2 linked regions of the Latilactobacillus sakei subsp. sakei DSM 20017 = JCM 1157 genome follow. The main gene of each other region encodes a partner of the protein of the gene in region 2 in a complex. Links are inferred from orthologs where the notes say so. Each region holds a gene or a part of one and is shown on either strand. Other genes may lie near its edges. The genes, in order: lplA and LEUCM_RS06580.

The links.
Region 1: the proteins of LEUCM_RS06580 (region 2) and lplA are in contact, whole or in part, in a crystal structure (PDB 3A7A), measured with the Escherichia coli proteins. The link is inferred for Latilactobacillus sakei subsp. sakei DSM 20017 = JCM 1157 from one-to-one orthologs.

What each region holds. Positions count from the first base shown.
Region 1 is NZ_AP017929.1:1,496,890-1,507,845, reverse strand. The notes cover bases 4,386-7,359. They hold lplA (lipoate--protein ligase), read right to left. Parts: upstream 6,393-7,359; coding sequence 5,379-6,392; downstream 4,386-5,378. Other genes in these bases: LEUCM_RS07490 (DUF2975 domain-containing protein), read right to left, coding at 6,730-7,197; LEUCM_RS07495 (helix-turn-helix domain-containing protein), read right to left, coding at 6,511-6,717; LEUCM_RS07505 (B3/B4 domain-containing protein), read left to right, coding at 4,600-5,253; LEUCM_RS07510 (ABC transporter permease), read left to right, coding at 4,386-4,441. In the rest of the region: LEUCM_RS07535 (ATP-binding cassette domain-containing protein), read left to right, coding at 1-362; LEUCM_RS07530 (hypothetical protein), read left to right, coding at 355-1,101; LEUCM_RS07525 (CPBP family intramembrane glutamic endopeptidase), read left to right, coding at 1,117-1,956; LEUCM_RS07520 (ABC transporter ATP-binding protein), read left to right, coding at 2,044-2,931; LEUCM_RS07515 (ABC transporter permease), read left to right, coding at 2,921-3,664; more of LEUCM_RS07510, read left to right, coding at 3,680-4,385; LEUCM_RS07485 (hypothetical protein), read left to right, coding at 7,364-7,846; LEUCM_RS07480 (hypothetical protein), read left to right, coding at 8,065-8,577; LEUCM_RS07475 (ABC transporter permease), read right to left, coding at 8,638-9,414; LEUCM_RS07470 (daunorubicin resistance protein DrrA family ABC transporter ATP-binding protein), read right to left, coding at 9,427-10,368; LEUCM_RS07465 (MarR family winged helix-turn-helix transcriptional regulator), read left to right, coding at 10,506-10,956. UniProt on the Escherichia coli protein: Catalyzes both the ATP-dependent activation of exogenously supplied lipoate to lipoyl-AMP and the transfer of the activated lipoyl onto the lipoyl domains of lipoate-dependent enzymes.
Region 2 is NZ_AP017929.1:1,306,538-1,317,399, reverse strand. The notes cover bases 6,148-9,027. They hold LEUCM_RS06580 (glycine cleavage system H family protein), read right to left. Parts: upstream 7,802-9,027; coding sequence 7,493-7,801; downstream 6,148-7,492. Other genes in these bases: LEUCM_RS06575 (FtsW/RodA/SpoVE family cell cycle protein), read right to left, coding at 7,820-9,019; LEUCM_RS06585 (methionine ABC transporter ATP-binding protein), read right to left, coding at 6,148-7,137. Outside these bases: Fe-S cluster assembly protein SufB, read right to left, coding at 1-626; Fe-S cluster assembly sulfur transfer protein SufU, read right to left, coding at 626-1,114; LEUCM_RS06610 (cysteine desulfurase), read right to left, coding at 1,101-2,339; Fe-S cluster assembly protein SufD, read right to left, coding at 2,317-3,621; Fe-S cluster assembly ATPase SufC, read right to left, coding at 3,634-4,416; LEUCM_RS06595 (MetQ/NlpA family ABC transporter substrate-binding protein), read right to left, coding at 4,586-5,401; LEUCM_RS06590 (methionine ABC transporter permease), read right to left, coding at 5,421-6,110; more of LEUCM_RS06585, read right to left, coding at 6,103-6,147; LEUCM_RS06570 (DUF2969 domain-containing protein), read right to left, coding at 9,113-9,343; membrane protein insertion efficiency factor YidD, read right to left, coding at 9,372-9,620; LEUCM_RS06560 (DNA-directed RNA polymerase subunit beta), read right to left, coding at 9,642-9,824; LEUCM_RS06555 (rod shape-determining protein), read right to left, coding at 9,851-10,840. UniProt on the Escherichia coli protein: The glycine cleavage system catalyzes the degradation of glycine. The H protein shuttles the methylamine group of glycine from the P protein to the T protein.

The sequences.
Region 1 (10,956 bases), 190 kb from region 2 along the record:
TTTTGCAAGCCTATGAGAGTCGACCACGAACATTTGTCGTTGCGACTCATATCATCGAAGAAATCGCGACCTTAGTCGAACACGTCTTGGTCTTAAATGACACCCAATTAATCGTCGATGATGATTTGGAAAACGTCCTCGCTAAGAGTTACCGTGTCAGCGGTCCCGAAGAACTCGTCCGAAAATACTGTACCGACTTAAATATCTTAGATAGCCAACAAATGGGGACGTTATATACGGTTTATCTTTATGATACGTTACCGACAGAACGGATTATTCCGGATCGTCTAACAATTGAACATATCGATTTACAAGAAACCTTCATTAAATTAACGAACAAAGGAAGTGAAGCACATGTTTAATGCAATGATGCGGTACCGCCTGACCGCCATTTGGAAAACACTGGCGATGGTTGCCGTAGGATTTTTCGGTGGAATGGTTGTCGTTGCCCTTATCTTCATAAAGAAGGGCATTGACTTTGGCAACTTTGGTCTCACAATTGTGACTGGTTTCTTATTCCTGAGCCAAATCACATTGATCGTTCAGTCATTTACAACCACTCGAAAAGCTTTTAATTTTGCCATTTTAAATGGGATTCCGAGAAAAATTAGCTTCCTAACACAATTAGTTAGTCTCTTTAGTAGTCAACTGGTGACGTTTGCAATCTTATATCCAATCGCGATTCATAATCAAATATTTGCCGGTATTAAAATTAACCTGTTAGATCCACACATTACCGTGGCATTTATTCTTGTCGTATGGACTTTCATTGCCCAAGGTCTTGCAATCAGTAGCTTCATTACCTTATTTGAACGCAAAGCCTGGGTTTTCCTATTTGCAGCATGGTTAATTATCGCCACGGTTTATGAACGTTATATCACACCAATCATTACGCGCATGCTTCCAGATTGGACCGATTATTTCTTCGTTAATTTCGAACAAGCGAATGTCGTATCGGCGATTAAAATTACCTTCGATCAGCCAAATTTTTGGATTAGCACCTTGACCAGTATTGTTGCACCACTCATCATCGCTGGCATTTGCCAACACTTCATGCAAACTAGACGGATTACGTTTAGATTAAAAAAATTCGCTCGATAGAAAGAAGTGGCTCACATGCGGCGTTTATTAAAGGTCAGTAGTGAGGTTGTGATTGCTTTAGCAGTCATTCTAGTAACTCAATTAATTGCCGGGTTTAGTTTACCTAGCTGGGCCAGTCATCCCACCTTTAGAATCATTCAAACGGTGTATTCACCAGTGCTATATTTATTAGTCTTTTACGGCTTAATCAACTGGTTAAACCGACACTACTTTCATGAAACAGTTGCTTTATTCACTTGGCGACCAAACCTCAAACCACAATTTTTCATCTGGCCAGTAATTTGGGTTCTGTTGATTGATTTAACATTCTTCTTGGTTGTCCCTGGACGAATTGTTTGGCCAACAATCAATCATCTGAATGTCACATTGAATCTGTTAGCCACTTTACTCTTAGCTGGAATTGCCGCGCCAATTGTCGAAGAATATATTTTCCGCGGCTTGATTAGTCAACGTCTAACTAAGGCATATGGCGCACGGATCGGTTTAATCGGCTCGTCACTACTATTTGGTCTAACCCATCTGCTCAACGGCGTCCTTGATTTCTGGAGTGCCGTTCAACTAATCATCGCTGGTACGCTGGCAGGAGCATTATTCTGGTTGACTTCAAGATGGTATCAAACATTATGGGCCGGTATTGTTTTACATGCTGGCTATAATGTCTTAACATCAGTCATTCCAATCCGTGTTCACACTAGCAATGACTGGCCGATTCAGTACTTACTCAACCAACCCAACCGTTTAATGACAGGTGGGGAATATGGTGCGGATTGCAGCCTAATCACAATGATTACCTTGATAATCATCCTTGGCTACATCTATTTTGCAACACGCAATTCTAGGCGCGCCATGTTTTAAATTTTATTGAATTGCCCTTAGTAATCATTAATCAATTTTGATGTGTATTACTAGGGGCTTTTTTTGTCTAAAATTAGGAGGAAACTGATGCTTAAAATAACCGATATCAATGTTTGGATTAAACACCGCCAAATTATTAACGCTGTTTCACTCGAAGTGCAACCCGGTGCCATCGTCGGCTTAATCGGTCCCAATGGTGCTGGTAAAACAACCATTATGAAAACAATTCTGGGACTGATGCCATTTTCCGGGACAGTCACAATTGATAATCAATCCGTGACCGAAACCAATCATACGGGTTTAAAGTCTGTTGGAGCGTTGATCGAACATCCCGCACTTTATCCGTTTCTAATGGGCTATCAAAATCTCGCGTTATATGCCCAAGATGAAGCGGACCTGCAAGCGATTGTCACCCAACTCGAAATGACACCTTATATCAACCGTAAAGCTAAAGGCTATTCACTCGGGATGAAACAAAAGCTCGGAATTGCACTTGCTTTATTAAATCACCCCCAATTAGTCATCTTGGATGAGCCAATGAATGGCTTAGATATCGACGCAACCATTTTGGTTCGGCAAATCATTCAACAATATGCGCAACAGGGAACGGCCTTTTTAATTGCGAGTCACATTCTCAGTGAACTCGAAAAAGTCGTTACCGATGTGATTATCATTAATAACGGGCAAGTGCGCCTGAACCAACCAATCGCAACGTTTAATCAAGTAACCGCACAACGTTATCGCCTTCAAACCACTGATATGGCGCAAACTCTGACTTTATTAACTGACCATCAAATTCCGTTTGAGCAGGATGCTGGCTATCTAAACATTTCTCAAACGGTGCTCTACACGGCGCAAACCTTGTGCTTCGACCAGCAGATTCAATTCAAAGCATTGATTCCTGAACAAATTAGCTTCGAACAACGAATTGTCCAATTACTCCACGAAAAGGGTGGCGATGAACATGCAAACTAGCTTAAGCCAAGAATGGTATAAATTTCGCCACCAAAAAGGGCCACTAATGGGAATTCTAGCGCTCCTAAGCTTAATGTTCATCATGGCCATTTCAGTTCCCGTTACTCGCACCGCGATCATTACGGGATTCAAGACACCACAGTGGTTGTTGATGATCATCGTTATTATCGGTGCTAATTTTATGATTATGGAAGACCAACACACTACAATCCGAACGCTTTTGTATCGTCACACTTATCGGTGGTCAATTTATCTCGCTAAGTTGTTGATTCTCACTCTCTACACTGGTGTGCTTACCACACTTAGTTTGTTATTCACAGTTCTGCTAAAAACGACTCTTGCCTCACAACTGAGTTGGCAAAGTGAGCGGCTATTCAGTCACTTGGTTGTCGGGATGGCAGGCACATGCTTAGTCGGAATCTTGCTGTTGACAATTATTTTACTACTATCGTGTCTTTTCCCAGTGAATACGGTAGTCATTTGCCTTGGTCTGATTCTAATTTTTACCGGGCAAGGAATTGCCAGTCTCACAATCGGCTCTAGTAGTCCGATATTAGTCAATATCCTGAAGTGGCAACCGTTAAATATGCTCAACTTGATGGCGCAACTACCAGATCCAAGCTATCAAAAAGACACTTATTTAAGTAATTCGCAACTACTCGCGGGGATTATCGGCTATAGTGGCTTTTTCCTAGCAATTGGTTATTGGCGCTTCAAACACAAACGAGTTTAGAAAGGGGCGATTCATATGCAAGCGGCACTATCTCAAGAATATTACAAACTGTTGCACAAAAAATTAACGTGGTTCGCACCTGCGATTATCGTGGGTTTAATGCTCCTGATGCCTATAACCTTCGACGATTCTTATTGGTTGGTGATGGCCAATTTTGGGTCGAGTCAGTGGATTTTACTCGTGTTGATTATCGTTGGTGCGACGCTTTTCTCAATGGAATTTCAGCATCATACCATCTTAACGCTACTTTACAAAACACCAAATCGGCGGACCATTTATTTAGCTAAATTCGTTGTTCTCTTTGGCTACAATATTGCATTGCATCTATTCGCATTAGGGCTCACAATCTTGTTCAACACACTGGCGATTGGGGGGCACGCAAATTGGTTAACACATTATCTGTATCACCAAAGTTTACTCATGAACACCATCATGACCGCCACAATTGATCTCGGGATGTCGCTCATGCTGATTGGATTCTTATTCTTACTGTCCTGTTTGCTGACGAATAACGCCGTGGTCATCACGACGAGTATCACAATCGTATTCATGGGACAGTCACTCTCAAGCATATTACTTCATGAGCACCCACAATTCGGTAGTTGGCTCAAATGGAATCCACTCAATATGTTAAATCTGACGTTCCAATACGCAAATTATCCCGTTTACCACAAGTTGACACAACTAACGACAGGTCAATTATTACTTGGAACCCTTAGTTATGTACTATTCTTTCTATGGCTTGGTAATTGGTGCTTTAAACAACGTCATTTCTAAACACATGGATATATTTATTTTTTGACACAGATTTGCTATACTTATAGCTAATCTACTAATCAGGGAGGTTGTCTTATGTTTTTAGCCCCACTTTTTGAATGTGATGTCCCAACAGTCCACTAATTCCGTGCATTTAACACAAATTGGAGGATTTACACATGACAATCACTAAACAAGCAAACTTAGAGCAAGCACAATTGGTAACCGCAACATTTGGATTTACTAATTCTAAAAAAGATACTGCATTTTGGGACACGACTTTATCACCATTACTCAATGAGATCGAAGCCGATTTAACACTCGAACAAATTCGCGAGTTGCCTAACATCATCGCGACGAAAAAAGCGTACAAAGCAGTCGGTCTTGATGCAGCACGTCATCGGCCATCTTCGGATAGTTTATTACGCCGCGTCGTTAAAGGGCAGGGGCTTTATCAAATTAATGCGTTAGTTGACGTGAATAATTATCTCTCTTTGAAACTACAACTACCGATTGGCAGTTACGATTTGGCCAAAATTGACGGCCCAATCAGTTATCAAGTCGCCGAAGAAGGGGCCGAGTACGCTGGAATTGGTAAGGGCGCGATTAATATCAGTCACTTTCCAACACTAGTCGATCAACATGGTGCGTTTGGCAGTCCAATTTCGGATTCCACACGCGCCATGATTGCCCCTGAAACGACAGAAGCGATGCTTGTTGTTTATGCTTTCGGACAATCATCAGCCCAATTAGCGGCAATTGAACAAGCCGTTAAAACCGTCCTTCAGGCAGCCTTTAACCCAGAAGAAATCACAACTGAAATCATCGCGTAAAAGAAAAAGGGGCTAAGACAAAAGTAAATTTTGTCTCAGCCTCTTTTATTTATCTGAACTTTTATAGTCTAAACGTGTTCTGTCAGCCAACACTTTCCGGTTAACCGAGTTACGGCATACTTTTTTTATTGCGCTAATAATTCTACTAATTCCGTTTTAGGAATGCCTGTAAAGTAAGGTGTTGTGTCAATTGGTTCGAGGGCTGCTGCTAAGTGTTCACGGTCATAAATCGTTCCGGCTAATTTTTCTGCTAAATCATTAGCATCACCTGAACCAAAGAAATCGCCGTAGAATTTAACGTTGGCAATCTTACCATTTTCGATCAATAAGCGAGCATCAATCGTCCCAAAATCAAAGTGTTTCCGCTTTTGAATTGTTGATTTAGGTGACTTGCCATAAACCCAGTCCCAGTTACTATAGAGGTCATTGAAAATCTTGTCGATGGCTTGTTCATCTGCCGCCGTTAATTGATATTCACGATCAGCAATTTCTGGTAAGCTCTTGGCATTAAAAAGGTTCAAGAGTAAGACATCTCTAAATTCTTCAGTCGACATATTTTGATATTCAGGGTTCACGTGGTCTTTTAAATTAGTTACCCGTTGGCGAATGGACTTGATGCCTTTAGAAGCAATCTTATCAGCAGGGACGTTCAACGCTTGTGTGAGGACATCTAGATCGACGTTCCATGAAAGGGTCCCGTGAGAGAACGTTTTGCCATTTTTGGTATACATTGCATTGCCAGAGAATTTCTTACCAGCGACTAACATATCGTTACGGCCAGAGACTTCAGCTGATGTGGCGCCCATTTCGTGAAGTGCATCGACGATTGGTTGCGTAAAGGATTTGAAATCCCCAAATTGTTCTGAATCAGCATCGACAACGAAGCTAAAACAGAGGTTACCGAGATCTTGATAAATGCCACCACCACCAGATAAGCGGCGGGTCACCGTAATGTGATTATCTTCAACGTATTTTTGATTAATTTCTTCATACGTATTTTGATTCCGACCCACAATAATACATGGTTTTTCAATATAGAAAAGCAATAATGGTTCATCAAAGTTCTTTTGATTCATTAAATATTGTTCGGTGGCCAGGTTACGGCGAATATCATTTGACTTCATAACAACGTAATACATCAGCATAAAACCCCTTTCATTTTCACTACTTTCTCATTATACTACAGATTCAAAAAAAGGGACTAACAAAAAGGAAGTTACTAAAAACCCCGGATAATGGTCATTTATCCGGGGTTTCTTAATCATCTACATATTCTAATAGGTCGCCTGGCTGACAGTCAAGCGCTTGGCAAAGACGTTCTAATGTCGAAAAGCGAATCGCTTTTGCCTTTTCCGTCTTTAAGTTTGAAAGGTTGGCAATGGTAATCTCAACTTTTTGTGAAAGTTCAGTGACACTCATCTTTCGTTGGGCCAGAATGACGTCTAAATTAACCCGAATTGGCATTTTAAATCCTCCTTAGACTGTGAGGTCGTTTTCCGTCTGCAATGCAATGGCGCTCTTAAATAGGTCTTCAACAATCTGCATCAGAATGGCCAAAGCAAACGGAATAAAGATGAACGCAATCCCAAGTAATAACAAGCCCGGCGCATCTTCTAGTTGCGTAATCCGATAGAAAAAGGGAAGTGACAATAAACTAGCAAAACTTGCGATTAAGACCGCATTTCTAATCGATGATACATAACGCAATGTTTGTGGCGCAAACACTTGGTGTTGTTCAATCGTATTGAGAATGCGATGCAGCGCATATAAAGCAACCCACACACAAATCGTCACACTATAAGCGGCCAGGGCCAACGTGATAATTTCAAAAGGATAGTCTAATTTAGACGCCGTCACAATCTGGACGGTGACTAAAAAGCTAAAAAGGAAGAAGACTGCGCCGATTCCTAAAAGTGCTAAACGTAAAAGCCATTTTTTTAACATATCAAACACCTCATTGAATGAATTAATAGCTTGATTATAACATTTTAATATCGATAAGCAATTAATTTTTATCGTTTTTCGATAAATTTCAAAATTTGCAACTGTTTAAAAATGTGTTGACTGTTATAATCAGAGGGGTAAACTAATCTATGAAGGATTGACTCATATGAAAATGAGACCATTATTGTTGCCAATCACGTTAGTAATCGTATTGTTAATGCTAACGGCTTGTCAGCAAACTCCAGCAAAAACAACAAGCTCGCGGCACAATTCACAATCAGAAAGTATCAGCCGGCAAAACCAACAGACCTACACCAAAAAAACGGTCCAAACCTATTGGTTGTATTATCGACATAAGACGTTCTTCGTGATTGTGCATCAACCGAATGAGCAGCTGAACACGAAAGATAAGCTCAAAACGTTTTTGAGTCAAACCACTACGCAAACACTAGCACATTCTGCTTATCAGAAGCTAGACGAAGACGGCTTCATTTTCATTGGCGATAATCACTTTAAACCACACAAGCATTTTGGTTATGGGGCAGTCACAGTGGGAATCCCACGCGACTACACACTGTATGACATCGTTGCCACGGCCAATTTAAACGAGCCGTCCTATAATCGCTACAAAATTTATCAAATTCGATGATTGAGGTAAAGTCCATGAAAAATAGCAAATTAGATCTGATATTTCCTATCAGTTTCGTTATTGGTGGTGTCTTAATGCAAATTCAAGACCTCTATTTTAATCCGAACACGATTTGGATCCGCACAATCATAACCGGTATTGGATTAAGTATCATCACCTATCTGATACTAATGGTTAAACGTCAAAAATAAAATCTAATGATCCTTGGAGACCGCTCTTTGAAAAAAACAATATTCCCTCTCATTTTATGCCTATCAATCGTAATAATTTTTATTGTTGGTTGCAATCGTTCAATTGAAACACACACATCACCCAAAATACGGACTAAAAAAGTGACTAGTTTGCCTAAGCATGGAACCATGAAATTAACAACTGCGACTCATTCGGATCAAAAGAAAATCTCCGGTTATATCTATCGTGTCGGCAACGATTATTTAGTCTTAAATTCTGCAAAAGGGTTTATCAAAGATGCCACTGCTATGAAACATTATCTTAAATTCGGTAAAGAGCAGGTTACAAATGCGTATTTTGGCCAGCCAAATGTGTTTGCAATCGCCAAAAAACAGGTGGGCAAGCATGCCCAATTATTTAAACTCGCATATGGGACTGTAATTTACGAAACACTTCCTGAAAATGATCGCGCTGATATCTCTTTTAGTATTATTACGGATAAGAACATTGATGAATTACCCAAAATCAAGATTGATCAAATCGACTACCAAATAATTTAAACAAAAATAGCGCGTCCCACTATCTTATAAGTGCGGCGCGCTATTTTTATTTTAGCAATATTAGTCACGACGTTGGTACGCGATAACTGTCAGTGGCATAAATAGCATAATGATCAGCGCACCACTGATGAGGACCATTGTCGCTGTATTGTTCCAACTGCCAGTATTTAAGAGCGTCCGAATAGCGGTAATTGTTGTGCTGACCGGATTAATCCTAACGACTGGCTGTAAAAAGTGGGGCAGCGTTTTGATGGGGATAAAGGCGTTCGATAAGAACGTTAACACGAGGATAATAATCATCGATAAGCTGCTGATCAGCTCTGCATTTTTGACCATTAACCCCACTAAGGCAAAAATCCAAGAAGTTGACCAGCCGATAAAGACCGCCAGTAGTAATGCCCAAATCAGTGCCCCCAGATTGACGGTGGGGCGCCAACCCATTACCAACGCTGTAAGAATCGCCATTCCGCCAGAAAGCACTAATCGCAAAATATCACCTACTAATTGCCCTGCCAGTGGTGCTATTGGTGAAATCGGTAATGTTTTAAAACGGTCGAAGATACCATTATTAATATCTTCCCGTAATTGTTGGCCAGAACCAGAAGCTGCATTTAAAATACTTTGAACTAAAATACCAGAAACCAGCATCGGTAAGTAGGCGTGGACGCTACCGGCGATGACGCCGCCGAATAGATAGCCAAACAATAGGGTAAAGATAATCGGTTGGATGAGCACATCACTGACGTTATCGGGATTGTGGCGCATTTTTAATAAGTTACGGTGGGTTAAAGTGAGAATATCACGTATAGTATGACGTTTTATTATATTTGTATTCATTATCTGAGCTCCTTAGTTTTTACCAACCGTCATTTTTAGGAAAACATCATCTAACGAAGGTGTCTCAAGTTTTAAATGACTAACTGTAATTTTAGCAATTTGTAATTGATTTAATATTACGATTATCGCTGGAAGAGCGTCGCCACCAAGTGGGCTGACTAATGTCTGTTCACTAACGCTGATTGGTTGTTTTAAAACGTCCTGAACAATCGCGCGTGCTTGAGGTAATTGAGCCAACTCTGTGACGGCTAAAGACAGTTGTAAGCCACCTAATTTTTGCTTTAATTCACTAGGTGTACCATTAGCGATAAGACGCCCGTGATCAATGAGCGCAATGTGATCGGCAAATTGGTCTGCTTCCTCTAAATATTGGGTGGTTAAAAAGACAGTTGATCCTTGGGCCACCAATGCTTGAATTACTTGCCACATTTGAATTCTTGTTCTAGGATCTAAACCGGTAGTCGGTTCATCCAAAAATAAAATCTTCGGACGACCCACTAAACTGACTGCTAAGTCTAAACGGCGTCGCATGCCACCGGAAAAAGTGGCCAACGCTTGATTAGCCGATTGCGTTAAATCAAAAGCCGTCAGTAACTCGTCTGCACGAATCTGGCTGGCTTGACTGCTAAGTCCGTTTAACCGTCCAAATAAACGGAGATTATCACGTGCACTTAAGTCTTGATCAATCGCTGCCGTTTGATTCGTCACGCTAAATTGTTGGCGTGCTTGGCGACTTTGGCTTAGTGTATTAAAGCCATTCAGCGTAATCTGCCCCTCATCAGGGCGTAATAAAGTCGTCATCATTTTTAAAAGGGTCGTTTTGCCAGCGCCATTTGGGCCTAAGAGGCCAAATATTTCGCCTTTTTTTACATTGAAAGAAATATCTTGAACGACTTTCTTTTGACCAAATTTTTTTTGAACATTTCTGACTTCAATGACATTATCCTCACGCATATTAGCGCCTCCTCATATTTAATCAGGTCACCTGATTAAATAACATAGTAAGGCCCCCTTACTAAAATGTCAAGGATTGCTATTTTCAAATTTTAGAATGGTGTATACTGGATGAAAGACAAAGGAGAAGATGACACATGACAAACAGCGTCAAAGCAGAATTAGTTGCTGGTAAATTAGCCGAATATGAACAACTCAGTAAAATCTATGATGATATCGTCAAACAAGCGCGGCCCCATCTGATTGTCGAAGGTCAGGGGAAAATCTTATTGGCACTAGCTGATGAAGATCACTTATCTCAACGAGAACTCGCCACGCGTTTAGGCATGTCACCACAATCTACCAGTGAATTTGTTGCGAAACTTGTTAAACGTGAATTGGTCACTTTGACCAAGTTACCGAGTGATCGGCGGGTTAATTTAGTAAATCTGACCGCTGCTGGTCGCCAGGAAATCGAATCCGCTAGTCGAGAAGTGCCACCATTTGTGAACGCACTTTCTGAAGCAGAACTAGATCAACTCGTACCGTTACTGACAAAAATCACAACAGCGATGTACGCTGATATCGACGCGTCTAATCCCACATTGG
Region 2 (10,862 bases):
TCAGCATTAATCCGGAAGTATGATTGGATTGGAATATCCGTCCGCACGCCTTTTGGTACGTAGATGAAAGTCCCACCAGACCAGACAGCCGAGTTGAGCGCTGAGAATTTATTGTCGGTTGGTTTAACCAAAGTACTGAAGTATTCCTTCACAATATCGGGATATTCGCGCAAGGCAGTATCCATATCGGTAAAGATAATCCCCAGCTTTTCAAATTCATCGCGCATATTGTGGTAAACCACTTCTGATTCATATTGCGCACTTGAACCAGCTAAGTATTTCCGTTCAGCCTCTGGAACCCCTAAGCGGTCAAAAGTATCCTTGATTTTATCAGGGACATCTTCCCAATCGCGGTATTGTTTATCAGTTGCCTTTTGGTAATACAACATATGCTCTAAATCAAGACCGGATAAATCTGGGCCAAAATCGGGCATTGGCATTTTTTCGTAAGCATGGAATGATTTTAAACGGAAGTCTAACATCCATTGGGGTTCTTTTTTCTCGTGCGAAATTGCGCGCACAACATCTTCAGTTAAGCCCCGGCCGGTTGAAAAGACGGGTTCAACATCATCGCTAAAGCCGTAATCATAGTTCTCAAATTGGGGCATCGTCGTCTCTTCTGTCATTAATCTGTTCCCTCCGTTTCTGCATGGTTCACAATTTGACCCGTTGTCGCTGTGTTGGTATCGCTATTGAGCGCTTTGTGGAGCGCCTTCCAAGCAAGCGTGGCACATTTAATCCGCGCTGGAAATTGTTGAACGCCCTGCAAGATGGCCGCATCTTCTAGAATTGTCCAATCTTCATCGCGATCACCAATCACCATGTCCGAAAAGCGTTCGATCATTACTTCAGCTTCAGTAGGTGTCTTATGCAAGACCGCATCGGTCATCATGCTGGCAGAGGCTTGGCTGATTGTGCAGCCTTCCCCTGAAAAAGCAATCTGGCTAATCCGGTTATCTTCAAGCGCAATCTCCAACTGCAACACATCGCCACAAGTTGGGTTACGTAATTCAATTTCATGATCGACAGTGTCTAAATGACCATGATGGTGCGGATGTTGCGAATGGTCTAAGATGACCTGTCGATATAAGTTATCTAATTTAGAGAGTGCCATTTTGGAAAAACTCCTTTGCTGCTTGAATCGCGGCCACTAAGGCTTGTACGTCTTCTGACGTATTGTAGAGGTAGAAACTCGCGCGAGCCGTTGCCGCAACGTTTAGCCACTGCATCAGTGGTTGTGCGCAATGATGCCCCGCGCGAACAGCGACCCCTTCCATATCGAGGGCTGTTGCTAAATCGTGCGGATGGAGATTGTCGAGGTTAAAAGCAATCACACCGGTTCGCTGACTAGCTTCTTGCGGGCCATAAATCGTCAACCCGTCAATCGCTTGTAAGGCCGGTAATGCCTCGGCGACTAAAGCCTGCTCATGTGCCTGGATGTTGGTCATCCCAATCTGATTCAGATAATCAATCGCAGCTCCTAATCCAATCGCGCCAGCAATATTGGGGGTTCCACCTTCTAAGCGCCAAGGCAGTTCTTTGAAGGTCGATTCTTGTAAGCCAACAAAATCGATCATCTCACCACCATATTCAACGGGTGATAACTGCTCAAGCAAAGCCTGCTTACCATACAAGACACCAATTCCTGTTGGCCCCAACATTTTATGCCCTGAAAAAGCATAAAAATCTGCATCGAGCGCCTGCACATTAACTGGCATATGCGGGACAGCTTGTGCGCCATCAACCACCATATAACCACCTTGTGCGTGGACTAGTGCCGCAATCGTCTTCACCGGATTGACAACACCTAAAACGTTAGAAGCATGCGCTAAACTGACGATTTTAGTCCGTGGACCAATAACCTGCTTGGCGACGTCTAAATCTAACTGACCATCTGGTAATAGATCGATGTAGCGTAGTTTGGCGCCCGTCTTTTTAGCAAGTTGTTGCCAAGGGACTAGGTTGCTGTGGTGTTCCATATAGCTGATGACGATTTCATCGCCAGCTTGGACAACTGTTGGTCCAAAACTGCCGGCGATCCAGTTTAAACTCTGCGTGGTCCCTTTTGTGAAGACAACTTCCGCTGAAGAAGCGGCATTGATAAATTGTTGGACTTTAACTCTAGCAGCTTCGTATTGAGCAGTCGCCCGTTCCGCCAACGTATGCACGCCCCGGTGAACATTGGCATTATCATGTTGATAGTAATTCACTATTTGGTCAATCACCGCTTGTGGCTTTTGCGTTGTCGCTGCGTTATCCAAATAAACCAAGGATTCGTCATTAACCAATTGTTCTAAAATAGGAAAATCTTGCCGACTAGTGTTCAGACTTTTGCCCATCGATTAACTTCCTCTCGATTGTGTCCGTTAATTGTTGACGAACATTTTTGTCCGGAATTTCAGTCAGGACGGCGCCTAAGAACCCACGAATAACTAAGCGTTGTGCGACTTCTTTAGACAAGCCCCGACTCATGAGATAGTACATTTGTTGTTCATTAACACGGCCAACACTGGCAGCATGACCGGCTTGAACGTCATTTTCATCGATTAATAATAGCGGATTGGCATCCCCACGGGCCGTCCGTGATAACATCAAGACCCGGTTTTCTTGTTGTGCATCGGCACCTTTAGCACCTTTGATGATGTGCCCAATCCCGTTAAAAGTTAGGGTCGCATCTTCTAAAATAACGCCATGTTGCAAGATATGGCCGATTGAACGAGGGCCAATATTCGTCACCCGCGTATCGATTCCTTGAATTTGTTTCCCAGTTGAAATGGCGACCACTTTCGTTTCAGCATGCGAACCATCGCCGACCAAATCAGAATCAAAGTCGCCAATGATATTGCCGTCATTCATGAAGCCCAATGCCCAATCAATCCGGGCATCACGCATTAAGTGCCCCCGACGATTCAGATAAGTCGTGACAGACTTACCAAACGCATCAACAGCTGAGAAATGCACGTGACTATTATCCTTGGCAATCACTTCAACCACCATATTAGCTAGGTTCTTGTGATCACCCATTGTTTGTAGGTTTTCTAGATAGCTAAACTCACTATTTTGTTCCGCCACAATTAAAACGTGATGGATAAAATCAGTGGCTTGCGTGCTATCTTGTACATAATAAGCCGTAATCGGTTGTTTAATCACCACATTTTTCGGTACGTACAAGAACATCCCACTGTTCATCAAGGCTGTGTGAAAGGCTGTCAAACGATCCTCGTCCGGTTTAACCGTCACTTGCATATAGTATTCATGAACTAATTCAGGATAGTCTTGTAAAGCAGTGAAGATATCGGTAAAGATGACCCCTTGTTCTGCCAATTCACTAGGCAGATTTAATTTAGCAATCGTTTGCCCAACTTGAATCACATAAGGTTGATCCGCCGTTAAATCAGCGACCATTTCTGGTAATGTATCAGTCACAGAAGTTGTCAAAGTTGGCGCATTCGCAGCCATAATTGGCCAATGTTTGTAATTAATCTTTTCGAAAATAGGTAAGTCGAGCTTTTCAATTTGGCCTAAGGCTGTTTGGCGTAAGGCTGCAAACCAATCTGGTTCTTGATGGACAATTGAAAAAGCCGCAACTTGTTCAGGTGTGATGGCTAATTTCTTTTTCATCAAAGCCGCCCCCTATTTACTTTCATCGTCAGTTAATTTAATGTCTAACCCTAATTCATCACGAATACCGGCGTAACCTTCGTCTTCTAGACGTTTGGCCAATGATGCATCACCAGTCGTCACGATTTTACCGCCCATCATGATGTGCACGAAATCAGGCACAATGTAGTTCAATAAACGTTGATAATGCGTGATAATCAATGAACCGAAGTTATCGCCGCGCATTTCATTGACCCCTTTAGAAACAACTTGAAGGGCATCGATATCTAAACCAGAATCAATTTCATCTAAAATAGCAAATTTAGGTTCAATCATCATTAATTGTAGAATTTCATTCCGTTTCTTTTCACCACCAGAAAAGCCTTCGTTTAAGTAACGTTCAGACATTTCTTCTGTCATATCTAAGACAGCCATGCGTTGATCTAATTTTTTCAAGAAGGCCATGATCGAGATTTGATCATCTTCAGCCCGGCGCGCATTGATAGCAGCTCGCATAAATTCAGCGTTCGTAACACCTTGAATTTCAGATGGATATTGCATCGCTAAGAATAAGCCAGCGCGTGCTCGTTCATCAACTGGCATTTCAAGAATATTTTGACCGTCTAATTTAATTTCACCTTGAAGCACTTCATATTTAGGATTACCCATGATGGTTTCTGAAAGGGTTGATTTCCCGGTCCCATTTGGTCCCATGATGGCGTGAATCTCACCCGTATTCATTTCTAAGTTAACACCTTTTAAAATTTCTTTACCGTCAATTCCGACGTGTAAATCGATAATTTCTAATTTAGACATTACTGACCCTCCAAAAATCGCATTATAGCACGTTGTTGCTGACTTAATTCTAAGCTAAATGAGAACGCTTTTCAATAGAAGAATGATTGTAAAAAAGAATCAATTCTTATCTATCTCCCAAAAATATGTTAATAAAAAAGCCCTATCCTTCGATAAGACTTTTCCTTCATTATTTAACGGGTAATACCGCCCCGTGCCATTGCTTTTTAATCCAGGCTTGGGTTGATTTTGATTTGAGTGCTTTGATTAACTTCTTGATTGCGGGTTTGTTTTCGTCGCCTTTATTAACAGCGACGACGTTCACGTATGGTGATGAGAGGCTTTCGATTGCCACTGCATCTTTTTCCGGTGTGAAGCCGGCTTGAACCGCATAGTTTGAATTGATGGCAACCAGTGTACCTTCATCATTTTTCAACAATTCAGGCATCAATTTCGGTTCAAATGTGTACTTAAATTTGAGCTTCTTCGGATTTTTGGCGATATCATTAAAGGTTGCATTTTCAACTTTGACCCCTGGTTTCAAGGTGATCAAGCCGCCTGCTTTTAGAATCGAGAGGACCCGGCCCCAGTCAGTTTGACTATTTGAAACTAGAACGGTAGCGCCGGTTTTGACGGCACTCAATTTTTTAACTCGCTTACTATAAAGACCTAGTGGTTCCAGATGAATCCCACCGGCACTCACTAAGTGATAACCATTATCGTGGTTAGCCTTTTTCATAAACGGAATGTGTTGGTAATAGTTGGCGGTCAATTCACCGCTTGCTAAAGCCTTATTAGGTAATACATAATCACTGAACGCTTTGACATCCAATGTGATGCCTTCTTTTTTTAATTCGGGTTTAATGTGTCTTAAAATGGCGGCATGCGGAATGGTTGATGCGCCAATCACAATCGTATTGGGATCTGCTTTTTTAGCGCGACAGCCAGTTAACAGTAAGCCAACAATTAAAAGCCCAGCGAGTACGCTTAAATATCTTTTTTGCATCTACTTTTCTCCCTCTGTTTTAACGATGATCAATTTTAGCGATGATAATGTCACCGGCTTTTTGACAAATGAACACGATGATTAAAATAATGATTGTCGCCACTAACGTAATTGTATTTTGGTTTGCTTGAAAGCCTTCAGTGTAGGCTAAGTTCCCCAAGCCACCGGCCCCAATCACACCAGCCATTGCCGTGTAACCAAGTAATGAAATCGCAGTGACGGTTAATCCGGAAACCAGTGCGGGCATGCTTTCTGGTAAAAGAACTTGCCAGATAATTTGCCATTTTGAAGCGCCTAGTGCGCGGGTCGCTTCAATCACCCCGCTATCAACTTCACGAAAGGCTAATTCTACTAACCGCGCATAAAATGGTGCTGCCGAAACGATTAATGCTGGAATTGCAGCTTTGGGACCAATCATGGTACCCATCAATTCCTTAGTCATGGGAATCAAAAGCACGATTAAGATGATGAACGGCACTGAACGGAAAACGTTGACGAATAAAGCGACAATCCCATTTAACAACCGACTCATAAAATCCGTTTTACCATTCGTTTGATATAAGACTAATCCCAATAAGAAACCGAGAATCGCCACTAGCAAGACACTAACCGCCGTTAGCCAAACCGTTTCGCCTGTCGCTTCCCACATCGTTGGCCAGTCGATTTGTTTAAATTGAAAATAAGATTGAAACCCGTTGATATTAGCCATGTCTTAACACCTCTACTTCGATAGTTTGTTGACTTAAGTCGGATAATGCTTGTTTTAAATCGTCTGGACTAGCTTGAATCTGAATGTATAAATACCCCAGGGCGCCATTAATCGTTTGTTGTAAACTCCCACTAATCACGCTGACTTCAACACTTGGGTAGCGGCGCATTAATTGGCCAATAACTGGCTGACTCGATTGTTCTTCGTTAAACCGGAGCTTGACGATCGTGCCCTCTGGTACCCGCGTCAACAACTGTTCGATTGAAGCGGCTGTTTCGCTAGGCGTAATCACCAATGATTCTGAAACAAAGGCTTTCGTCACTTCTGCCTGTGGCGTTTCGAAAATCGCTTGTGTCGTCCCTTCTTCAATCACCCGACCGGCTGCCATCACTGCGATTCGTTGGCAGATCCGGCGTACCGCATCCATTTCGTGGGTTACCAGCACAATCGTGATGCCCATTTCCTGATTAATCTTAGCTAAAAGACTTAAAATTGAATTCGTTGTTTTAGGATCCAAAGCACTGGTTGCTTCATCACATAACAAGATGGCCGGTTCGCTGATTAATGCACGGGCAATCGCGACCCGTTGCTTTTGGCCCCCTGAAAGTTCGCTAGGATAAGCGGCGCCCAAGTCTGTTAGCTCAACTAATGCCAACATCTCTTTGGCCTTAGCTAAGCGTTCCTTCTTGCCAACCCCCGCTAATTTAAGCGGTAAGGCGATATTTTCAAGAATTGTTTTTGACCAGAGTAGATTGAAGTGTTGAAAAATCATGCCAATCTTTTGCCGAATTGGTCGCATTGCTTGTTCGCTCAAACCAACGATTGATTGACCGTTGACCAAGACATCCCCGCTAGTTGGTTTTTCCAAACCGTTTAATAATCGAATTAACGTACTCTTACCAGCGCCTGAATAACCGATAATGCCATAAATTTCACCCGCTTCAATTTTCAATGAAATATCGCTGAGTGCTGTAAATGTCTGTTGTTCTCGTTGGTAAACCTTACCAACTTGCTTTAGTTCTAACATTGCATTCTCTCCCTTTGACTAAAAATGTACAAAAAAAGTCCTCCCTCTCAAATAAATAAATGAGAGAAAGGACGCCAATTTGCGTGTTACCACCTTAATTTCACGACTACTTCACAATAATCGCCTTACAAAGTACCAGGATCGATACTCGTTCGCTATATCGGGCAACCCCCGCATTCGGCTCAGTTAAACCTTACCAAATGAATTTGCTCAAAGACCATATTCGAAAATCGTTCGCATTATCCGCTTGCACCTGACCGGACTCTCTTAAAATGCTACTAAATCATCTACTCATCTTTTCATCGCTTGTATTAAGTAATTCTTATCTTAATTAATCAGACGCCAGATGTCAAGTCTAATTATCAGAAATTCGAATATCGGCAATCCACGCATCTTTTTCATTATCCGCATTTAATAATTCGGGATTATCGGCTAAATCAGTATTGACATTGACTAATTCACCCGCTAAAGGACTATCCAACTCTTGAACCATTTTTTCAGCTTCAATCGCAACAAGTGGCATATCAAGTGCCATCTTTTGCCCTTCAACTGGGACATCTACAAATTTAATTAACCCAAATTCATTTTGCGCACCCTTAGTCAAACCAATTCGTCTGATTGAAGCTGCGATTTCTTCTGTCCAAAAATAATCATTGTTACTCATTGTCAATTGTTTTCACTCCTAGAAAGTATCTTCAGATTCGCTGAACATATAACTCTTATAATGGTACCGCATCGACATGATAAAGCCAATCCCCATCATGTTCCCCAATAGCGATGAACCACCTTGTGAAATAAATGGTAATGGAATACCGGTCAATGGTAATAGACCAACACTCATCCCAATATTTTCAAAAACATGGAAAAGAATCATCATGATAACACCCGTTGAAACATAGGCATAAAACTCATTTTTGGTATCAAATGTGACCCGAATCATTTGGTAGATCAACAAGAAATACAACAAAATGACTAAACAAGAACCGATGAAGCCGAAGTTTTCACCAATTACGGAGAAAATCATATCAGATTCACGAACCGGTACATTAACCTGAATTTGATTGAAGCCTTTACCAAATAATTGACCAGACCCGATGGCCTTTAAACTTTGAGATAATTGCAAACTTGTGCTGGCCGTATTATCAAACGGATGTAACCAGGCATCAATTCGGTTAAATTGATAGGTTTTAAAGCCTAAGTGGGTTAAAATCGCCCGCCCTGGGGTTGTTGCAGCCAAGGTCAAAGCCGTCCCACCAATGGCCGCCATTATAGCCATTGCAGGTGCTAAAATCTTCCAAGTAATCCCAGATACTAAGATAATGCCACCCAAAATTGCGACGAACACCAATAATGTCCCAAAATCATTTTGTAATTTCAAAAGTACCATAACTGGTAATGTCCAAATTAATAATCGGCCTAACAATAACCAATCCGTATTAATCGTGTGTTCTGGATACTCGGTATTGTGCTTAGTGACAACCCGACTCATCATTAAGATATAAGCCGGCTTCATCACTTCGGAAGGCTGGAACGAAATCGGCCCTAGCGCGAACCAACTCTTAGCACCAGTTTGAATCGCAACCGATTTATTATAAAAGAATAAAACGGCAACTAAGAGGAAAATCCCAATGCCATAAGCAATCGGCGCAACTCGCCAGAGCTGTTCCGAATCAAACTGCATGATGGCCACAATTGCGATCCCACCAATGACGTACCAAGCCGCCTGCATCAGCACAGCTCGCGTTGAGCTGGCACTACTTGTATCATGCGTTACCGCGACATAAATCGACATTAAACCCACTAACGCTAACATGAAGACGGAAAAAACAATCCCGTAATCTACACGCGAAGTATCGTCGACTTTTTCTAATTCCTTTGGCATGTTAAGTCTCCTTCAACTAAAAACTGTCTTAATTATAAAATAACCCGGCCAAAAATCTGCCGGGTTACTCTAAAGCTAATTAATTCTTAAGAATTAACCTTGGTGTAAGTGATACTCCCGTAGTAATTCGTTAACAGCATCGTCGTGTGTTTTAGTAATGATGCTTTGGCCAGTACCTTCGACAGTTGCTTCGAACCGTTTTTTAGCACTATCTTCGATAATAACACCGACTTCGTTTTTGCCAACTTTGACACTCGTCATTGCCTGGCCGTTACGGTTAATATCATCAATTGTGACTTCTACGCGTTGTTCTTTTTTAGACATATTTTTTGAAACTCCTTATTTTGTAACATTAGTCATTAACAGACTTATTCCGAAACACTGTGAAGTGGTCCGGAACGGGATCATAACCACCCTTTACAAACGGATGACACCGCAAAATACGGCCGATTCCCATAATCAGTCCCTTAATAGCGCCATGTTTTTGAATGGCTTGAATCATATAACTAGAGCAAGTCGGATAATACCGACAGCTCGGTGGTAAGAATGGCGAAATACCAGTTTGGTAAAACCGCACAAGTGCAATTAATATCTTTTGCATGCAATCACCACTTATCCTGACCTACTGCAAGAAATTAATAATGTGACTCCAGGTACTTGGTAAAAAGACGGCAAATGGGTTTTGACCACCCATTGCAAAACCAATCATTTGACCAATTAACCCAGCGAAAATCATTAAAACAATGACTAGTAAGATCTTTTTAAGAACTGGTTTGACGTGCTCTTCAAAATTTGATCGATACACAATATTCACAATCCCTTACTTCTGATTTAGTGTGCTCGTTTTTGGGCAATATTTTCTAATAAAACACCCGTACCTAAGGCAACTGCGTCCAATGGCTTTTCAGCTAAGACAACTGGGACCTTAAGGTGTTCAGAAAAGAGGTTGGCAATATTGCGTAATAGCGCGCCACCACCGGTTAACATAATCCCGCGATCAATAATATCACCGGCTAATTCTGGTGGTGTCACTTCAAGCACTTCTTTAGCAGCGGCAACAATGGCCATCATTGTTTCGTGCAAGGCAAGCTCAACTTCATCCGCACCAATCGTGATTGACACTGGTAAACCACCGACAATATCACGGCCACGGACTTCTAGTTGTTCACTTGCATCAGCATGCCAAACACTACCAATCTTCAACTTGATTGTTTCGGCAGTATGTTCACCGATTAATAAGTTATGTTTACGTTTAACGTATGCTGCGATTTCAGCATTCATGCGATCACCAGCAAGCCGTAATGAACGACTTGTCACAACTTCACCCATTGATAGTACGGCGATATCACTCGTCCCACCACCAATATCGATCACCATGTTACCGCGTGGTTGGAAAATATCCATCCCAGCACCCACGGCCGCAACCTTAGGTTCAAATTCTAAGAAAACTTTACCGCCGCCAGATTTTTCTGCAGCTTCTACAATTGCTTTTTGTTCAATCGATGTAATATTTGTTGGACAACAAATTAAGATGTTTGGTTTTGATAGAAAACCTTTGACGTTTAATTTATTAATGAAATAAGCAAGCATTGCTTCGGTCATATCAAAATCAGCAATCACACCATCTTTAAGTGGGCGCACTGCCAAAATATTGCCGGGTGTCCGACCGACCATGCTGTATGCTTCAGAACCAACTGCTAATACTTTTTTTGTTTTAGTATCGATCGCAACGACTGAAGGTTCATTAAGAACAATGCCTTTGTCCATAACGTTAATTAAGACGTTGGCTGTCCCTAAATCAATTCCGATATCTTTAGCCATTTAGTGTTGCTCCTTCCAGAAA